DNA from 2 places in the Pectobacterium versatile genome. Region 1 is predicted to be linked to the other one. Evidence: predicted binding sites of a transcription regulator. Region 1 holds the regulator's gene; the other holds the start of a gene.
What was found. Region 1 encodes LexA, which represses DNA repair genes until DNA is damaged. Its sites were predicted from a motif close to TNCTGTATGTACATACAGNA; they were not measured.
Positions count from the first base shown of each region.

Region 1 (9,091 bases):
TCACCCGGGTTGCATCCGACAGCGGTTCAGGCTCCTGATGAATAGGATGTTCCGGGCTGGCGACATAAACGTTATTCATCGTGTACAGCTTGCGGGTATTCATTTCAGAAGACGCGCGAAAATGCATGTCCGGCGCAATCACAATATCGGCGCGCCCTTGCTCAAGGCGCTCCCACGCCCCAGCCAGCACTTCAGTCAGAATCGATACCTGCGTATTTGCTTTAAGCGCCAGTTTATCGATTAATGGGAAAATTCGCTGAGTCGGAATGAGCGCTTCCGTCACAATCGTCAGGTGCGTTTCCCAACCGCGTGCCAGTGCTTCTGCGTCCGTCGTGAGCTTATCCGCAGCCTCCAACAGAATGCGTCCGCGTTCCAGCAGCATCCGCCCAACATTTGTGAATTTAGTACGATGCCCGGAACGATCGAACAGCACCACATCTAACTCTTCTTCCAATTTCTGCATGGTATAGCTCAGCGCCGAAGGCACCCTACCCAGCTCGTCTGCCGCAGCGGCAAAGCTGCCACGACGATCGATCGCATCCATCACCCTCAAGGCTTCCAGCGTCAGTGCTCGTTCTCTCGCCATCTTCGTACTCATTCAGGAATTTTGAATATACCGACCAGATTAACTAGCTAACAATCCAACGTCCACACAATTACTATCGGTTTAATAAATAATTCTCTGGGGGGATAACAATTATGATCACACGAAGAGCAGCGGGACAATGCGGCCAGGCTGACTATGGCTGGTTGCAGGCGCGCTATACCTTTTCTTTTGGTCACTATTTTGACCCACAGTTGCTGGGCTACGCGTCTCTGCGCGTGCTCAATCAGGAAGTCTTGGCTCCGGGGGCATCATTCCAGCCGCGAACCTACCCACGGGTTGATATTCTGAACATCATTCTTCAGGGCGAAGCGGAATACCGCGACAGCAACGGTTGCCACATTCAGGCTAAAGCCGGAGATGTGTTGCTGCTCGCTACTCAGCCAAACGTCAGCTATAGCGAACATAATACCAGCGCCACTAAGCCGCTGACGCGTCTGCAATTATGGCTGAATGCCTGCCAGACCCGAGAGAACAGCCCGTTGCAGCGCATGGGGTTGAATTCAGCCAACCATACTCTGCTTGCCTCACCGGAAGGTGAACACCATAGCCTGCAACTGCGCCAGCAGGTTTGGGTTCATCATGTCGACCTCCAGCAGAATGAGCAAAGCACGATCGCGCTACAGGGGAATCAGGCATATCTCCAACTGATTCACGGCTCGATGGCGGTAAAAGGCGGCCAGAACAGTGAAACACTGCACTGCGGCGACGGAGCCTTCATTAAGGAAGAAACGGCGTTGACGCTACAAGCAGAGTCGCCTTTGCGGGCGCTGCTCATCGATCTGGTTGTGTAGCGCTTCTGTCCATTGTTTTTACAGAGAGTTGTTTTTTCAGGGAGCTGTTTTCGCAGGAAAACGCCGCCAGTTCGGCGTTTTTATTCAGTCGTGGTAAGATATCCGTCTTGTTCCTCAATGCGTCAGGGTGATATGACAATGGATTCAACCAAACAGGACAAACTTCTTGCCCAGGCTGAACAGATTTGTCAGCAGCGCGCTGTGCGTCTCACACCACAGCGGTTAGAGGTTTTACGCCTTATGGCACAGCAGTCTGGTGCTATCAGCGCTTATGACCTGCTGGACCTGCTACGCGTTTCAGAACCTCAGGCGAAACCGCCGACTGTCTATCGCGCGCTGGATTTTTTGCTGGAACAAGGCTTTATTCATCGCGTCGAATCAAACAACAGCTACGTGCTGTGTCACCATATCGAAGACCACAGCCACACGTCTGCCCTTTTCATCTGCGACCGCTGCGGGCAAGTCACAGAACGTCAAACAGAAGGTGTGGAAGAAACGCTGCGTAGTCTGGCCCAGCAGTCAGGGTTTACGCTGCGTCACAGCGTAGTGGAAGCACACGGGTTGTGCGGAGGCTGTCAGGAAGTTGCATCATGCAAACAGCCGGATCATTGCGATCACGACCATACTGTTCCCATTAAAAAACGATAGCCCAAGGGCTATCGTTTTCTCTGTGGAGAGACATCACCTTTGTTACCAGTGATAGCTACCAGTGATATTTGTGGTGCTCTTCCCAGTGTTTCACTTCTTTCTCTGCCGCTTCTTTTGCGTACCCGTAACGCTCCTGGATTCTCCCCACAAGTTGGTCACGTTTACCTTCGATGACCGTCAGATCGTCATCCGTTAATTTGCCCCATTGCTCTTTCGCTTTACCTTTAAACTGTTTCCAGTTACCGCTGGCTTGGTCTTTATTCATAAGAATCTCCGTACCTTAGGTGAATTGCGCATAAAAAATCGTGACTACCGACTTATGCGTCAGTTTCAGATAAATAGATTTATTCAGTAAGCAGCATCATAACTCTGTGAACCATGACGGTGCTCTTCGCCACTGTCTCCCTTGATTACCGGGCTATCTACATGTGATGGCTAATGATCAATCGGCAAACGATCAATCAAGATAAAAATGCTTACCTTGATAAAAATTATAGTCGAATATTTCACCTAATATAAAAAATTAGGAATCTGTGACTAACATGAACGTTGAGAAAGGGAAAATCACCGCAAAAAGCAGTGAAAAAACAGAAGGGTAATGGGGATCGTAGAAAATGCGCGCGAAATGTAACTAAATATATATGACCAGCAGATTAGAACGCTAAACGATGAATACAGAACATGATGCACTGACCCAGATAGACGAGCAGTGCATCTCTGCGAATGGTTAGCTCCAGTCGCTGTTACGAATCACGCCAACCGCTAAGCCTTCTATCGAAAAACTTTGCTGACGCAGATCGACAACAATAGGGGCAAACTCTTCATTTTCAGCGAGGAGGTGTACCGTATTACCCTGCTTCTTCAAGCGTTTCACCGTCACTTCATCGTCAATACGCGCGACGACAATCTGACCATTGCGCACATCTTCTGTTTTATGCACGGCCAGCAAATCACCATCCATAATACCGATATTTTTCATTGACATGCCGCTCACCCGCAGCAAAAAATCAGCGCTAGGTTTGAACATCGCAGGGTCAACCTGATAGCGACACTCGATGTGTTCCTGTGCCAGCAGAGGTTCACCTGCGGCCACGCGACCAACCAGAGGAATACCCGTCTCTTCTTCCATCAGTAGACGAATACCACGAGAAGCGCCCGATACAATTTCAATCACGCCTTTACGGGCCAGCGCTTTCAGATGTTCTTCAGCCGCATTAGGAGAGCGAAACCCCAGTTGTTGAGCAATTTCCGCACGCGTTGGCGGCATTCCGGTTTGCGCAATATGATCGCGGATCAGGTCATAAACCTGCTGCTGCCTTGCTGTTAATACTTTCATTCCGCCCCCTGGTTGTTTATACAGTCTTGCTGTGAGTATATACAGGTAAGGCACAATTGGGAATGACGATATCGGCAAAGCCCCTGACTTTTACTCATTTATGCGCGCCGTCAGGCAAAATGTTGCCAGAGGATGCTGCCCCAGACGACAGCAGCTAACAAGATGGCAACAAAGACAGCGGCCGACCCAATATCTTTCGCTCGACCGGATAATTCGTGGTGCTCAAGACCAATGCGATCGACGACCGCTTCAATGGCGCTATTAGCCAACTCAAACAGCATAATCAGTACCACAGACCCAATCAGCAGCAGTTTTTCAACCAGCGTAACCGGCAGTAAACACGCGATAATCACGCCGACAAGGGTCAGTATCGTTTCCTGACGAAACGCAGCCTCATGCTGCCACGCCTGCTTCAGCCCCTTAAAGGAATAACCGGTCGCCTTAATAATCCGGGTCATCCCCGTTGCTTTATTCATTTATCCTCCATATTTATACGCTAAATAATTCGCATTTTAACGCACCTACGTTGTCTCATCACCACAGATCTCCAGCGCAGTTTCTGGTATCCTTGCGGCGCATTGCTAACAAGAGGCTCCACGTTGTTATGTCAGGTTGGCGTAAAATTTACTATAAATTATTGAATCTCCCACTGAAATTGCTGGTAAAAAGCAAAGTTATTCCCGCAGATCCAGTGGTCGAGTTGGGGTTAGATCCCTCACGTCCTATACTCTATGTTCTGCCTTATAACTCTCAGGCGGATCTCTTGACGCTACGTGCGAAATGCCTGGCATTGGGGCTACCCGATCCTTCGCTATCGTTCGAATTCAATGGCGTCGAACTTCCTAGCCACGTCTTTATTAATGACGGGCCGCGCGTCTTCCGCTATTACGTTCCCAAGCAGAAATCCGTCAAGCTGTTCCACGACTATCTGGACCTGCATCGTGCCAATCCAGATTTAGACGTACAGATGGTGCCGGTTTCCGTGATGTTTGGGCGCTCTCCGGGTCGGGAAGGCCACTCTCAGGCCGCACCACACCTGCGGTTGCTCAACGGTATCGAGAAATTCTTCGCCGTCCTGTGGCTAGGCCGCGACAGTTTTGTCCGCTTCTCCAGCCCGGTGTCGCTACGCTATATGGCGACCGAGCACGGCACTGACAAAACCATAGCCCACAAACTGGCGCGTGTCGCACGTATGCATTTCTCCCGCCAGCGTTTGGCGGCGGTTGGACCGCGCTTGCCGGTGCGTCAGGAGCTATTTAACAAGCTGCTGGATTCCAAAGCGATCAAGAAAGCCGTCGACGATGAGGCGCGCAGTAAGAAGATTTCTCATGAGAAAGCGCAGCAGAATGCGATTGCGCTGATGGAAGAAATCGCCGCCGATTTCTCCTACGAGGCCGTGCGTCTGTCGGATCGCGTATTAAGCTGGACATGGAACCGCCTTTATCAGGGGATTAACGTCCACAACGCCGAACGCGTTCGCCAACTGGCGCAGGATGGTCACGGCATTGTCTATGTGCCCTGCCATCGCAGCCACATGGATTATCTGCTACTGTCCTACGTCCTGTACCATCAAGGTTTAGTGCCGCCGCACATCGCCGCAGGCATCAACCTTAATTTCTGGCCAGCAGGACCGATCTTCCGCCGTCTTGGTGCGTTCTTTATTCGCCGTACCTTCAAAGGCAACAAGCTCTATTCCACGATTTTCCGTGAATATCTGGGTGAGCTGTTTGCCCGCGGTTATTCGGTTGAATACTTCATGGAAGGCGGACGTTCACGCACGGGCCGTCTGTTAGAGCCGAAAACCGGCACGCTGGCGATGACCATCCAAGCCATGCTCAGAGGCGGTACGCGCCCTATCACGCTGGTACCGATTTATGTCGGCTACGAACATGTGATGGAAGTCGGCACCTATGCGAAAGAGCTGCGCGGTGCGGTGAAGGAAAAAGAAGGCTTTATGCAGATGGTGCGCGGTTTGCGCAAACTGCGTAATTTGGGTCAGGGTTATGTGAACTTCGGCGAACCGCTCCCGCTGACAACCTATCTGAACCAACATGTACCGCAATGGCGTGACGCGATTGATCCCATCGAGGCACAGCGTCCAAGCTGGCTAACGCCGACGGTGCAGGATATCTCTATGGATATCATGGTGCGCATCAACAATTCTGCGGCAGCAAACGCGATGAACCTGTGCTCTACGGCCTTATTAGCCTCGCGCCAGCGTTCACTGACGCGCGAACAAATGCACGAGCAGCTGGATTGCTATCTGCAGTTGCTGCGCCAGGTGCCTTATCATAAAGATATTACGGCACCGAAGAAGACAGCGGATGAACTGCTGGAACACGCGCTGGGTATGAACAAGTTTGAAGTAGAAAAGGATAGCATTGGCGATATCATCATTCTGCCGCGCGAGCAGGCGGTACTGATGACGTACTATCGCAATAACATCCAGCATCTGTTGGTCTTGCCATCACTGATCGCCAGCATCGTCATCCATCATCGCCGGATTACGCTTGACGAAGTCGTGCGCCAGATCACGCTGGTCTATCCGCTGCTGCAAGCCGAGCTGTTCCTGCACTATTCCAAAGAGCAGTTGCCAAGCGTGCTGGAAACGTTGGCTAACGAACTGATTCGACAAGAGCTGCTATGTAGCCGCGACGGTCAGTTAGCTATCAATCCGCCACGCATCCGTACGCTGCAACTGCTGTCAGCAGGCGTGCGTGAAACGCTGCAACGCTATGCGATCACGCTGTCCTTGCTGTGCGCGAACCCAGCAATCAACCGTGGAACGCTGGAGAAAGAAAGCCGGAACATGGCGCAGCGCCTGTCCGTTCTACACGGCATTAATGCGCCGGAATTCTTTGATAAAGCGGTGTTCTCAACGCTGGTCGCCACCTTACGTACAGAAGGATATATCACCGACAGTGCGGAAACGGCGCAAGGCGATATCGTGGCAATCTACAATATCCTCGGCGATCTGATCACCCCGGAAGTTCGGTTAACTATCGAAAGCGCCAGCTCATCTGCTGAAATGGAAGCCGACAATCAGTTGGAAACCGACGGTCAGATAGAAACCAATGATCCGACAGCAGAAAAAGTGGAAGAGACAAAGCAGGCGTAGCCGGACAGGAGTTACGGGAGAATGGCGGATAACACACCGCCATCAATCCGTGGAGGCGTTTGGCATGACAAACATCTCTGAGCATTCCACCATAAAAAAAGCAGCGAGAAATCGCTGCTTTTTTGTCTCTGTCGGTTCGACCTACAGGCCAAACAGCACGCCAATAAATATTGCCATACCTGCGTATTTATTATTGTGAAAGGCTTTGAAACAGGCATCGCGTTCGCGCCCAGCAGTCAGGATTTGCTGATAAACAAACATCCCCGCAGCCACCAGCAGCGAAATATAGTATGGCATTCCTAATCCGGTGATGATTCCCAAAGCCAACAGCAATGCCAGCATACTAAACTGCAGTAACCCAATGATGATATTGTCAAAACGGCCAAATAGGATCGCGGTGGATTTCACGCCGATCTTCAGATCGTCATCACGATCCACCATTGCATATTGGGTATCGTAGGCAACCGTCCAGCAAATATATGCCAAAAACATCATCCAACAGGTTACCGGTAGGCTTTCACTTACCGCCGCGTAAGCCATCGGGATTGACCAGCCAAACGCCGCGCCCAGCACAAACTGAGGAAGATGGCTGACCCGTTTCATAAACGGATAGACCCATGCCAGAACCAGCCCCGCAACGGACAGCCAGATCGTCATCTTATTCAGCGTCAGCACCAGACCAAACGCCAGCAAGACCAGCACGACAAACAGCACTTTGGCCGCTCGCTCACTCACCTCACCGCTAGGCAACGGGCGAGAAGCGGTTCGTTTTACATGGCCGTCAAAATGGCGATCGGCATAATCATTGATGACGCAGCCCGCCGCACGCATTAAGAAAACGCCAGCGACAAAAACAAGCAGCGTCCACGGTGCAGGCGCTCCCCCACCCGCCAGCCACAGCGCCCATAGCGTTGGCCACAGCAGCAACAGAGAACCTATTGGTTTATCAATTCGCATCAAGCGACAATAAGCCAGCCATTTCCCTGCTGTAATACTTCTTTCCAAGGATTTATCTCCTCAAATTACCTGCCAACCTTCATCACCGGCTGAAATAAATCGGTGATTCCGGTAAGAAAAGCTCAGTCAACAGTAACGGATAACCCGAGACACACAGGCGGGAACGTCGCGCCCATAAGCCTTCACTGCATCCGGTATGGATATAGTCACGCGTCAGCGCCTTTTGCCCAAACAGGTAGCGGCCTAGCGGCTGATTGCCTATTTTCGTCAGGGCTGAATCCGTGCCGTCGAGCGTTTGTTGCGGAACAATGGTACGGCCAAAAAGCCAGGGACGATCGTCACCATACAGCACCACTTCACGCAGCCAGTAACGCTCACTGTAAGGCAGCTGTTCGCGCTCTTCGCCCAGCGCCTGTGGCGTAATGAATTTCTCACTGCACAGGATGGTCTTCAGTTGGGCACAATATTTTTCAAGTCGCCGCGTCATGGAGCCGGTTTCCATCAGCCAGTCACCAATGTGCTCAGGTAATACCGAAGGGGGCTCAGTAAACCAGGAAATAGAGCGCAGAAGCGTAGACGCATCGTCAGACATTGTCCCTACTCCGAACAGGGTTGTTTTGAATAAAAAGGTATTCGTAAATAAAGTAACTCCGCCATTGTAGCGCAGAATGCTTCCCCCGATAACAGGCTATAAACGCATTCATCAACGATACGGCAACATTTCAGCAATGCCGCGCATAAAAAAAGCACCACCCAGTCTCGCGACCAGATAGTGCTCTTTAAAGGACAGAAAGACGTGCTTCTGTAACCTGACTCCCTGTCACCAGAAAATGGCTTCCGGCGACAATGGCGTCCTATTACATCATGCCGCCCATACCACCCATGCCGCCCATACCACCAGCGCCACCTAAATCAGGTGCATCGCCTTTAGGCAGGTCGGTTACCATACATTCGGTAGTGATCATCAGACCAGCAACAGAAGCCGCGAACTGCAGAGCAGAACGGGTGACTTTGGTTGGGTCCAGAATACCGAAGTCGATCATGTTGCCGTATTCTTCAGTTGCAGCGTTGTAACCGTAGTTACCGTCACCTGCTTTAACGTTGTTCGCAACCACAGATGGCTCTTCGCCAGCGTTGGAAACGATCTGACGCAGTGGAGCTTCCATTGCGCGCAGCGCAACTTTGATACCCACGTTCTGGTCTTCGTTTTGAGCAGTCAGAGAAGCCAGTTTGGCTGCAACGCGAACCAGCGCAACACCACCACCAGCAACCACGCCTTCTTCTACCGCAGCGCGAGTCGCAGCCAGGGCATCTTCAACGCGTGCTTTCTTCTCTTTCATTTCAACTTCAGTTGCTGCGCCAACTTTGATAACGGCTACGCCGCCAGCCAGTTTAGCCACACGCTCTTGCAGTTTTTCTTTGTCGTAATCAGACGTTGCTTCTTCAACCTGCTGACGGATCTGAGCAACACGGCCCTGAATCGCAGCTTCTTCACCCGTACCATCGATGATGGTGGTGGTGTCTTTGTTGATCACAACGCGTTTTGCCTGACCCAGATCTTCCAGCGTCGCTTTTTCCAGCTCCAGACCGATCTCTTCAGAGATAACGGTACCGCCAGTCAGCGTCGCGATGTC
Region 1 is NZ_CP034276.1:708,710-717,800, reverse strand. Features, by position in the region: gene EIP93_RS03305 (LysR family transcriptional regulator) at 1-586, opposite strand, end outside; gene EIP93_RS03300 (pirin family protein) at 700-1,398, shown strand; gene zur (zinc uptake transcriptional repressor Zur) at 1,537-2,046, shown strand; gene EIP93_RS03290 (CsbD family protein) at 2,102-2,311, opposite strand; gene lexA (transcriptional repressor LexA) at 2,774-3,382, opposite strand; gene EIP93_RS03280 (diacylglycerol kinase) at 3,493-3,858, opposite strand; gene plsB (glycerol-3-phosphate 1-O-acyltransferase PlsB) at 3,987-6,500, shown strand; gene ubiA (4-hydroxybenzoate octaprenyltransferase) at 6,642-7,505, opposite strand; gene ubiC (chorismate lyase) at 7,540-8,049, opposite strand; gene groL (chaperonin GroEL) at 8,315-9,091, opposite strand, start outside.

Region 2 (9,091 bases), 470 kb from region 1:
CCTGCCCGGCCAGCGCTGGCTTACAGGCTCAAGCGCTTCTGACAGCAAACCGTCCAGATCGTTGAGCGTAATGCCCGGCAGCGGACGGATATCCATATGCAGTTCACAGCAGCCGCAGATACGGTTAGCGGCATCGCCGCCGTGAATGTGGCCGAGGTTCATAGTCGGGTGAGGAATGTGGAAAATCGGATTGTGATAGCGTTCCTGTAGCGTGTTACGCAATACCAGCAGATGAGAAATGGCTTCGTGCATCAGCTCAATCGCGTTCACGCCGCGCGACGGATCGCTGGAGTGGCCAGACTGCCCCTGAATGCGGATCGCGTTAGACATATGGCCCTTGTGGGCACGCACCGGTTGCAGTGAGGTCGGTTCGCCGATGATGGCGCAGTCCGGGCGAATCTGCGTGGATTCGGAGAAATACTTGGCGCCGGCCATCGTCGTCTCTTCATCTGCCGTTGCCAGCACGTAGAGCGGTTTCGTCAGCTTGGTCGGATCGATATCGCGCAACGCATCCAGAATAAAGGCAAAGAAGCCTTTCATGTCCGCCGTACCCAGGCCGTACAGCTTGTTGTCATGTTCGGTCAGCGTGAACGGGTCACGCGTCCAGCGACCGTCGTCGAACGGGACGGTGTCGGTGTGGCCTGCTAACAATAAGCCACCTTTTCCTTCACCAATCCGCGCCAGCATATTAAATTTATTGAGGGTGCCGGGGACTGGTTGGACTTCCACGTGGAAGCCGAGATCGCCGAACCAGCCGGCCAGCAGGTTGATTAAGGTATGATTACTTTGATCGAGCGCGCTGTCGGTGGCACTGATGGACGGTGTGGCTATCAATGCCCGATATAGCTCAATAAAAGGGGGTAAATTCATCTTCACTGTTGACAGCCTCTGGTTAGGATAGTATCAATATTCATGCATTTATTTTGAATAAAAATACAATAATGCTCGGCGAAAGGAAACCCAAAGGTACGGCGATGACGATTCGTCACTTTCACTGAGTTTCGCGGGTGAACAGCGTACCGACGCTGGTGAGCCCTGTTACCTGTTCCATAGATAAGTAAGAAGGTATACGGATCCCATGCTGAATACGCTGATTGTTGGTGCAAGTGGTTATACCGGCGCTGAGCTTGCGCTCTACCTGAACCGTCACCCACAGATGAACATAACCGCTTTGATGGTTTCTGCGCAAAGTGTCGATGCAGGAAAATTGATTTCTGATTTACATCCGCAGCTCAAAGGCATCATCGATGTTCCGGTAAAACCGCTGACCGATGCGGAAGAAGCGGCGAAAGGCGTGGATGTCGTTTTTCTGGCGACCGACCACAAAGTCAGCCACGATCTGGCCCCTGTTTTTCTGGCGGCAGGCTGCACCGTTTTTGATTTGTCTGGCGCGTTTCGCGTACAAGATGCCGAATTTTATCGTCGTTACTATGGCTTTGAGCATCAGCACCCTGACTGGCTGGCAAAAGCGGTTTACGGGCTGGCCGAATGGCGTGCGGAAAGCGTAAAACAGGCACAACTGGTTGCCGTGCCAGGCTGTTATCCAACGGCTGCGCAGCTGGCGCTGAAGCCGCTGCTGGATGCCCAACTGCTGAACCCGGCTCAGTGGCCGGTGATTAATGCCGTGAGCGGCGTGAGCGGGGCGGGGCGTAAAGCGTCGCTGACCAGCAGCTTCTGTGAAGTCAGCCTGCAACCGTACGGCATTTTCAACCACCGCCATGAGCCTGAAATTTCAACGCACCTCGGCACGCCAGTGATCTTCACTCCGCATTTGGGCAACTTCGCTCGCGGTATTCTGGAAACTATCACCTGTCGCCTGCAACCGGGCGTAACCCAGCAGGATATCGCTGAGGCTTATCACAACGCTTATCACGATAAGCCGCTGGTTCGCCTGTACGATAAGGGCGTTCCGGCGCTGAAATCCGTTGTCGGCCTGCCGTTCTGCGATATCGGTTTCTCTGTTGATGGTGAGCACCTGATCGTGGTGGCAACCGAAGATAACCTGCTGAAAGGCGCGGCGGCACAGGCTGTGCAATGCATGAATATTCGTTTTGGTTTCCCTGAAACCCAATCGTTAATTTAATCACTACTGGTCCCGACATTTCGAGGCGCGAAGCATAATGAATCCGTTAATTATCAAATTAGGTGGCGTTTTACTGGATAGCGAAGAAGCGCTGGAACGTCTGTTCACTGCGCTGGTAGCTTACCGTCAGGAACACCAGCGTCCGCTGGTGATTGTGCACGGCGGCGGCTGTCTGGTGGATGACCTGATGAAGAAACTGTCGCTGCCCGTCGTGAAGAAAAACGGCCTGCGCGTCACGCCTGCCGATCAGATTGATATCATCACCGGTGCGCTGGCGGGTTCCGCCAACAAGACGCTGCTGTCATGGGCGAAGAAGCATGACATCAACGCGGTCGGCTTGTGTCTGGGCGATGGCGGCAGCACGACGGTCACGCAGTTAGATGAGTCTTTGGGCTTTGTGGGTAAGGCAGAAGCGGGATCGCCTGCGCTGCTGAACACGCTGCTGTCTGCGGGCTATCTGCCTGTTGTTAGCTCCATCGGCATTACGGCACAGGGCGACCTGATGAACGTCAACGCTGACCAAGCGGCGACGGCACTGGCGCAAACGCTGGGTGCGGATTTAATCCTGCTGTCTGACGTTAGTGGCATTCTGGATGGTAAAGGCCAGCGTATTGCCGAAATGACGGCAGGGAAAGCCGAGCAGCTGATCGCTCAGGGCATTATTACCGACGGCATGATTGTTAAGGTCAACGCCGCGCTGGATGCCGCTCGTGCGCTGGGTCGTCCGGTTGATATCGCCAGCTGGCGTCATGTTGAGCAGCTACCTGCGCTGTTCAACGGCGTAGCGATTGGCACGCGTATTCTGGCGTAAGTCGTTTCTGGGTATGGCATGATGCGATACCAACGTGAATTATATTTTTGGGAGTAAGGGTTATGGCTTTGTGGGGCGGTCGGTTTAGTCAGGCAGCAGATCAGCGTTTTAAACAGTTTAATGACTCACTGCGGTTTGATTACCGTCTGGCGGAACAGGACATCGTTGGCTCGATCGGCTGGTCGAAAGCGCTGGTGACGGTAAATGTGCTTAGCGAGCAGGAACAGCAACAGCTGGAACAGGCGCTGAATGCGCTGCTGGTTGAGGTACAGGCCGATCCTGAGATGATCCTGCAAAGCGATGCAGAAGACATTCACAGCTGGGTTGAACTGCGTCTGATTGAGAAAGTCGGCGATTTAGGTAAAAAGCTGCATACCGGTCGTAGCCGTAACGATCAGGTCGCGACGGATCTGAAACTGTGGTGCAAGGCGCAGATTGCTGAACTGCTGCTGTCGGTACGCCAGCTGCGTCAGGCACTGGTTACGACGGCGGAAGCCAATCAGGATGCGGTTATGCCGGGTTACACCCACCTACAGCGCGCACAGCCGGTGACGTTTGCGCACTGGTGTCTGGCCTACCATGAAATGCTGGCGCGTGATGAAAGTCGTCTGGAAGATACGCTGAAGCGTCTGGATGTCAGTCCACTGGGCTGCGGTGCGCTGGCAGGAACGGCTTATCCGATCGACCGTGAGCAACTGGCGGGCTGGCTGGGATTTGCCTCGGCCACGCGTAACAGTCTGGATACGGTTTCCGATCGCGATCATGTACTGGAACTGCTGTCTGATGCTTCGATCGGCATGATCCACCTGTCGCGTTTTGCCGAAGATCTGATCTTCTTCAACAGCGGTGAAGCGGCGTTCGTTGAGCTGTCTGACCGTGTGACATCCGGTTCTTCCCTGATGCCACAGAAGAAAAACCCGGATGCACTGGAGCTGATTCGCGGTAAATGCGGTCGCGTACAGGGCGCGTTGACCGGCATGATGATGACGCTTAAAGGCCTACCGCTGGCGTATAACAAAGATATGCAGGAAGACAAAGAAGGGCTGTTTGACGCACTGGATACCTGGCACGATTGCCTGATGATGGCGGGTCTGGTGCTGGAAGGCATTCAGGTTAAGCGTCCGCGCTGTAAAGAAGCGGCCGAGCAAGGCTACGCGAACTCGACAGAGCTGGCGGATTACCTGGTCGCGAAAGGCGTTCCGTTCCGTGAAGCGCACCATATCGTGGGCGAAGCGGTAGTTGAAGCCATTCGTCAGGGCAAAGCATTGGAAGCGTTGCCGCTGGCCGATCTGCAAAAATTCAGCGCCGTGATTGGCGAGGATGTGTACCCGATTCTGGCGCTACAATCCTGTCTGGATAAGCGTGCGGCACAAGGTGGCGTATCACCGCAGCAGGTTGCCAAAGCGATTAGTGATGCGAAGCAGCACTTAGCCTAAGTTGCCCTCTTCTGTTTCAGTTCCCCCAACGTGGTGTTTCGCGTTGGGGGATTTCTGCGTTACCGATCTGATTCTTCTGCAAATTATCATCTATCCATGTTCATATGGAATGCGGCTCGCATTTTTCTGCTCAGCGTCTTCCCCACCAGAATTGTTTCTGGACATCCATACAGTATCATTTTACCTTGACCGACAGCGTGAAAGGCCTGCGGAGGCAAAGTGGATATCAGCATATTTTATGGTCTGGGCGGCAGTGCGGTCGGGCTATTGGTCGGGTGGTTAATTGCCAGCCTGATTCATCAGCAGAAGTTGTCGCGGCATGACACCGAACAGCAGTTGCTGGCGCAGACATTGCAGCAGGCTCAGCAGTCACTCAGCGAACAGCAGCAGGCAAAACAGCAGGACGAACAGCGGCTACGGCAAAATGAGCTAGAGCTGCGCACGGTTCACGCTCAACTCTCTGCCAGCCATGAAAAGCTGCAACAGCTTGCTGAACTCCGCGAGGAATGTGTGCAGTTAAATCAGGAACTGCGAACGCTGCGTGAAATCAACAGCTCGCAGGAAGCGGAGCTGCGGGAAGTCACCATTCGGCTGGAAGAAACCCGTATGGCGGCGGAAGAAAAGCAGCGTCTGCTGGCAAACAGCGAACAGCGGTTGACGACGCAGTTTGAGAATCTGGCGAACCGGATTTTTGAACATAGCGGCCGCAAAGTGGATGAACAAAATAAACAGAGTCTGGATAAGCTGCTGATGCCGCTGCGTGAGCAGCTTGATGGTTTCCGCCGTCAGGTGCAGGAAAGCTTTGGTGCGGAAGCGCGCGAGCGTCACACGTTGGCGCATGAAATCCGCAATCTGCAACAACTGAACGCGCAGATGGCACATGAAGCTATCAATCTGACGAAAGCACTGAAAGGCGACAATAAGACGCAGGGTAACTGGGGCGAGGTGGTGTTAAGCCGCGTGCTCGAAGCCTCCGGCCTGCGTGAAGGCTACGAGTATCAAACTCAGGTTAGCGTGCAAACAGGCACAAATAGCCGCCTGCAACCGGATGTCATCGTGCGTTTACCGCAGGGCAAAGATGTTGTGATCGATGCCAAAATGTCGCTGGTGGCCTACGAGCGCTATTTTAATAGTGACGATGATGCAGAGCGGAGTGTGGCGCTGAACGAACATTTGCTCTCGGTTCGCAGCCATATTCGGCAGTTGAGCAGCAAAGATTATCAGCAGCTTCCGGGTCTGCGTTCGCTAGATTATGTGCTGATGTTTATTCCGGTCGAACCTGCCTTTCTGGTCGCTATCGATCGCCAGCCCGAATTGATCAACGAGGCGTTAAAGCACAATATTATGCTGGTCAGCCCGACCACGCTGCTGGTGGCATTACGCACCATCAATAATTTATGGCGCTATGAACAACAGAGCCGCAATGCACAGCAGATCGCTGAAAAAGCGTCGCGGCTGTACGATAAGCTGCGGTTGTTCGTAGACGACATGGAAGCGCTGGGGCAGAGTCTGGATAAAGCGCAGGGCACTTATCGTCAGGCGATGAATAAACTTTCCTCTGGGCGTGGTAACCTTATTGGCCAGGCTGAGGGGTTCCGTGCGCTGGGCGTAGAAATTAAACGCACGATCAGCCCGTCATTAGCAGAAAAAGCAACGGCCCATGAGCACGCTGAACGCGATGAATTACCGGATTCCGTAGCACCCGACGCTGTTTCACCAACCGTGGAAACGGAGGGCGAAGAAGGGGAATCCCCCTTAGCGACTCGTAACCTATCCTAAATAATTCGAGTTGCGTGAAGCCAACGCACAAGCAGCTTGAAGTATGACGGATATAAATAGGTATGGATTTCGCGGGCTTGGCTCCAGGCTATGCGAAATTAGTGCAGTGGGGTTTTTATACGGGTCTGGTACACTCTCACCATAAATGGGTAGACCCGAAATTTGACTGAAATAGTAGGCGGATAAGATGGCAAGTGAGCAGGAGAAAACGGCCGACTTTGGTTTTCGGACTGTCGCCAGGGATGAAAAAGAAGTCATGGTGGCTGAGGTTTTTCATTCTGTAGCAGCAAAGTATGACTTGATGAATGACCTGATGTCCTTTGGTATCCACCGTGTCTGGAAGCGTTTCACTATCGAATGTAGTGGGGTACGACGTAACCAGCGTGTTCTGGATCTTGCCGGAGGAACAGGAGATTTAACTGCCAAATTCTCCCGTATGGTTGGCGAAGGTGGTGAGGTCATTCTGGCGGACATCAACGCATCAATGCTGAAAGTGGGCCGCGAAAAACTGCGTAATAAAGGCATTATCGACAACATCAACTACGTGCAGGCCAATGCTGAAGCGCTGCCGTTCCCTGATGACTTCTTCGACTGCATTACTATCTCCTTTGGTCTGCGCAACGTGACGGACAAAAACAAAGCGCTGCGCTCAATGTACCGCGTGCTGAAGCCAGGTGGTCGGTTGCTGGTGCTGGAGTTTTCCAAGCCGATCATTAAACAACTGAGCACCGTTTATGATGCTTATTCATTCCATATCCTGCCGAGGATTGGCGAAGCCGTGGCGAGTGATGCTGGGAGCTACCGCTATCTGGCGGAATCTATCCGCATGCACCCCGATCAGGAAACGCTGAAAGGGATGATGGTCGATGCCGGTTTTGACAGTGTTAACTATTTCAACCTCACCGGTGGAATCGTTGCGCTGCATCGTGGGTTTAAATTCTGATTGGAAACGCCAATGCTGATAACGTCTTTTCTGACCGCTACGCTGGAAACCGCGCTGAATCAGCTGCTTTTTCACGATACAGTTTCTTGCGATCGTAGCATGAAGTCTGCACGCCAGCGCTTGCAGGGGAAAACACTTCAGATCGAGTTGGCTGAACTGGATGTGCCCTTGGTGCTGGTGTTTAACGAACAGCGGCTGGATGTGATCAGCCAATGGGGCGAGCCTGCGGATTGCTGCCTGAAAACACGCGTTCCGGTTCTGATGAAATTACGCGATCGTCAGCAGCTATCGTCGCTGATGCGCAGCGGCGAGCTGGTGATAGAAGGCGATATTCAAGTTGTTCAACAGTTCATCGTGCTGGTTGATCTGGCGGAGTTCGATCCGGCGGAGTGGTTGTCCCCCTATCTGGGCGATATTGTTGCTCAGGGGCTTACCCAAACGGCACAGAAAACCCTGAGTTTCCTGAGACGCTCATTACATCAGCAGCAACATTTCTTGTCTGAGACGCTAACGGAAGAATGGCGACTGGCCCCGGGAAAACTGGAAAACGCCTGGTTCCATGAGGAAATTGTTGCGCTGGATAAATCCGCCGATACGTTGTCCGAACGGCTGGCGAAGCTGGAGGCTTTACGATGACGCCCAGTGAATTACGCCGCCTTTACAGCATTGTGCGTGTGCTGTTGAGCTATGGTCTGGACGAGCTTATTCCTAAAATGCGACTGACGCTGCCGCTACGTGCGGGTCGTCATCTGTTGTTCTGGTTACCCAATCGTCACCGCAATAAGCCTTTAGGGGAACGCCTGCGTTTGGCGCTTCAGGAACTGGGGCCCGTGTGGATTAAGTTCGGACAAATGATGTCTACACGCCGCGATCTGTTCCCACCGGCTATCGCCGATCAACTGGCGATGTTGCAGGATAAGGTTGAGCCGTTTGATGGAAAACTGGCACGCGAACAGATTGAGCTGTCGATGGGCGGAATCCCTCTTGAAGAGTGGTTTGACGATTTTGATATTAAACCGCTGGCCTCTGCCTCAATTGCGCAAGTGCATACCGCCTGCCTGAAAAGTACCGGAAAAGAGATCGTTATCAAGGTCATTCGCCCGGATATTTTGCCTGTCATCAAGGCGGATATGCGCCTGATGAAACGCCTGGCGGGGTGGTTGCCTCACCTGTTGCCAGATGGTCGCCGCCTGCGTCCGCGCGAAGTGGTGCTGGAATATGAAAAAACGCTGCTTGATGAGCTGAACTTGCTGCGAGAAGCGGCAAACGCTATCCAACTGCGGCGTAATTTTGAGAATAGCCCGATGCTGTATGTGCCGGAAGTTTATTCGGATTATTGCAGCGAAAGCATGTTGGTGATGGAGCGAATCTACGGTATTCCTGTTTCTGATGTCGACACGCTGAAAGCTAATGGCACGGATATGAAGTTACTGGCAGAACGCGGCGTTCAGGTTTTCTTCACGCAGGTGTTCCGCGACAGTTTCTTCCACGCAGATATGCATCCCGGCAATATCTTTATCAGCTATGAGCACCCGGAGGACCCGCAATACATCGGTATTGATTGCGGTATCGTCGGTTCGTTGAACAAAGAAGATAAGCGCTATCTGGCTGAGAATTTCATTGCCTTCTTCAACCGTGATTATCGCAAAGTTGCCGAACTGCATGTGGATTCGGGCTGGGTGCCTGCGGACACGAATGTTGCAGATTTTGAGTTTGCTATTCGTACGGTCTGTGAGCCGATCTTCGAGAAGCCGTTGGCGGAAATTTCGTTCGGTCATGTATTATTGAATTTGTTTAATACGGCGCGTCGCTTCAATATGGAAGTCCAGCCGCAGTTAGTGCTGCTGCAAAAAACGCTGCTGTATGTTGAAGGCGTGGGTCGGCAGCTTTATCCGCAGCTCGATCTGTGGAAAACCGCCAAGCCGTTTCTGGAAAACTGGCTGAAACAACAGGTCGGTTTGCCTGCGGTTTTCCGTGCGCTCAAAGAAAAGGCGCCGTTCTGGGCTGAAAAATTGCCGGAAGTCCCTGAGCTGTTTTAT
Region 2 is NZ_CP034276.1:235,118-244,208, forward strand. Features, by position in the region: gene argE (acetylornithine deacetylase) at 1-876, opposite strand, end outside; gene argC (N-acetyl-gamma-glutamyl-phosphate reductase) at 1,079-2,083, shown strand; gene argB (acetylglutamate kinase) at 2,121-2,894, shown strand; gene argH (argininosuccinate lyase) at 2,957-4,330, shown strand; gene rmuC (DNA recombination protein RmuC) at 4,550-6,109, shown strand; gene ubiE (bifunctional demethylmenaquinone methyltransferase/2-methoxy-6-polyprenyl-1,4-benzoquinol methylase UbiE) at 6,297-7,052, shown strand; gene ubiJ (ubiquinone biosynthesis protein UbiJ) at 7,065-7,688, shown strand; gene ubiB (ubiquinone biosynthesis regulatory protein kinase UbiB) at 7,685-9,091, shown strand, end outside.
Region 2: rmuC (DNA recombination protein RmuC) is a predicted target of LexA. The motif match lies at 4,486-4,505, and genes of this name have one in related genera.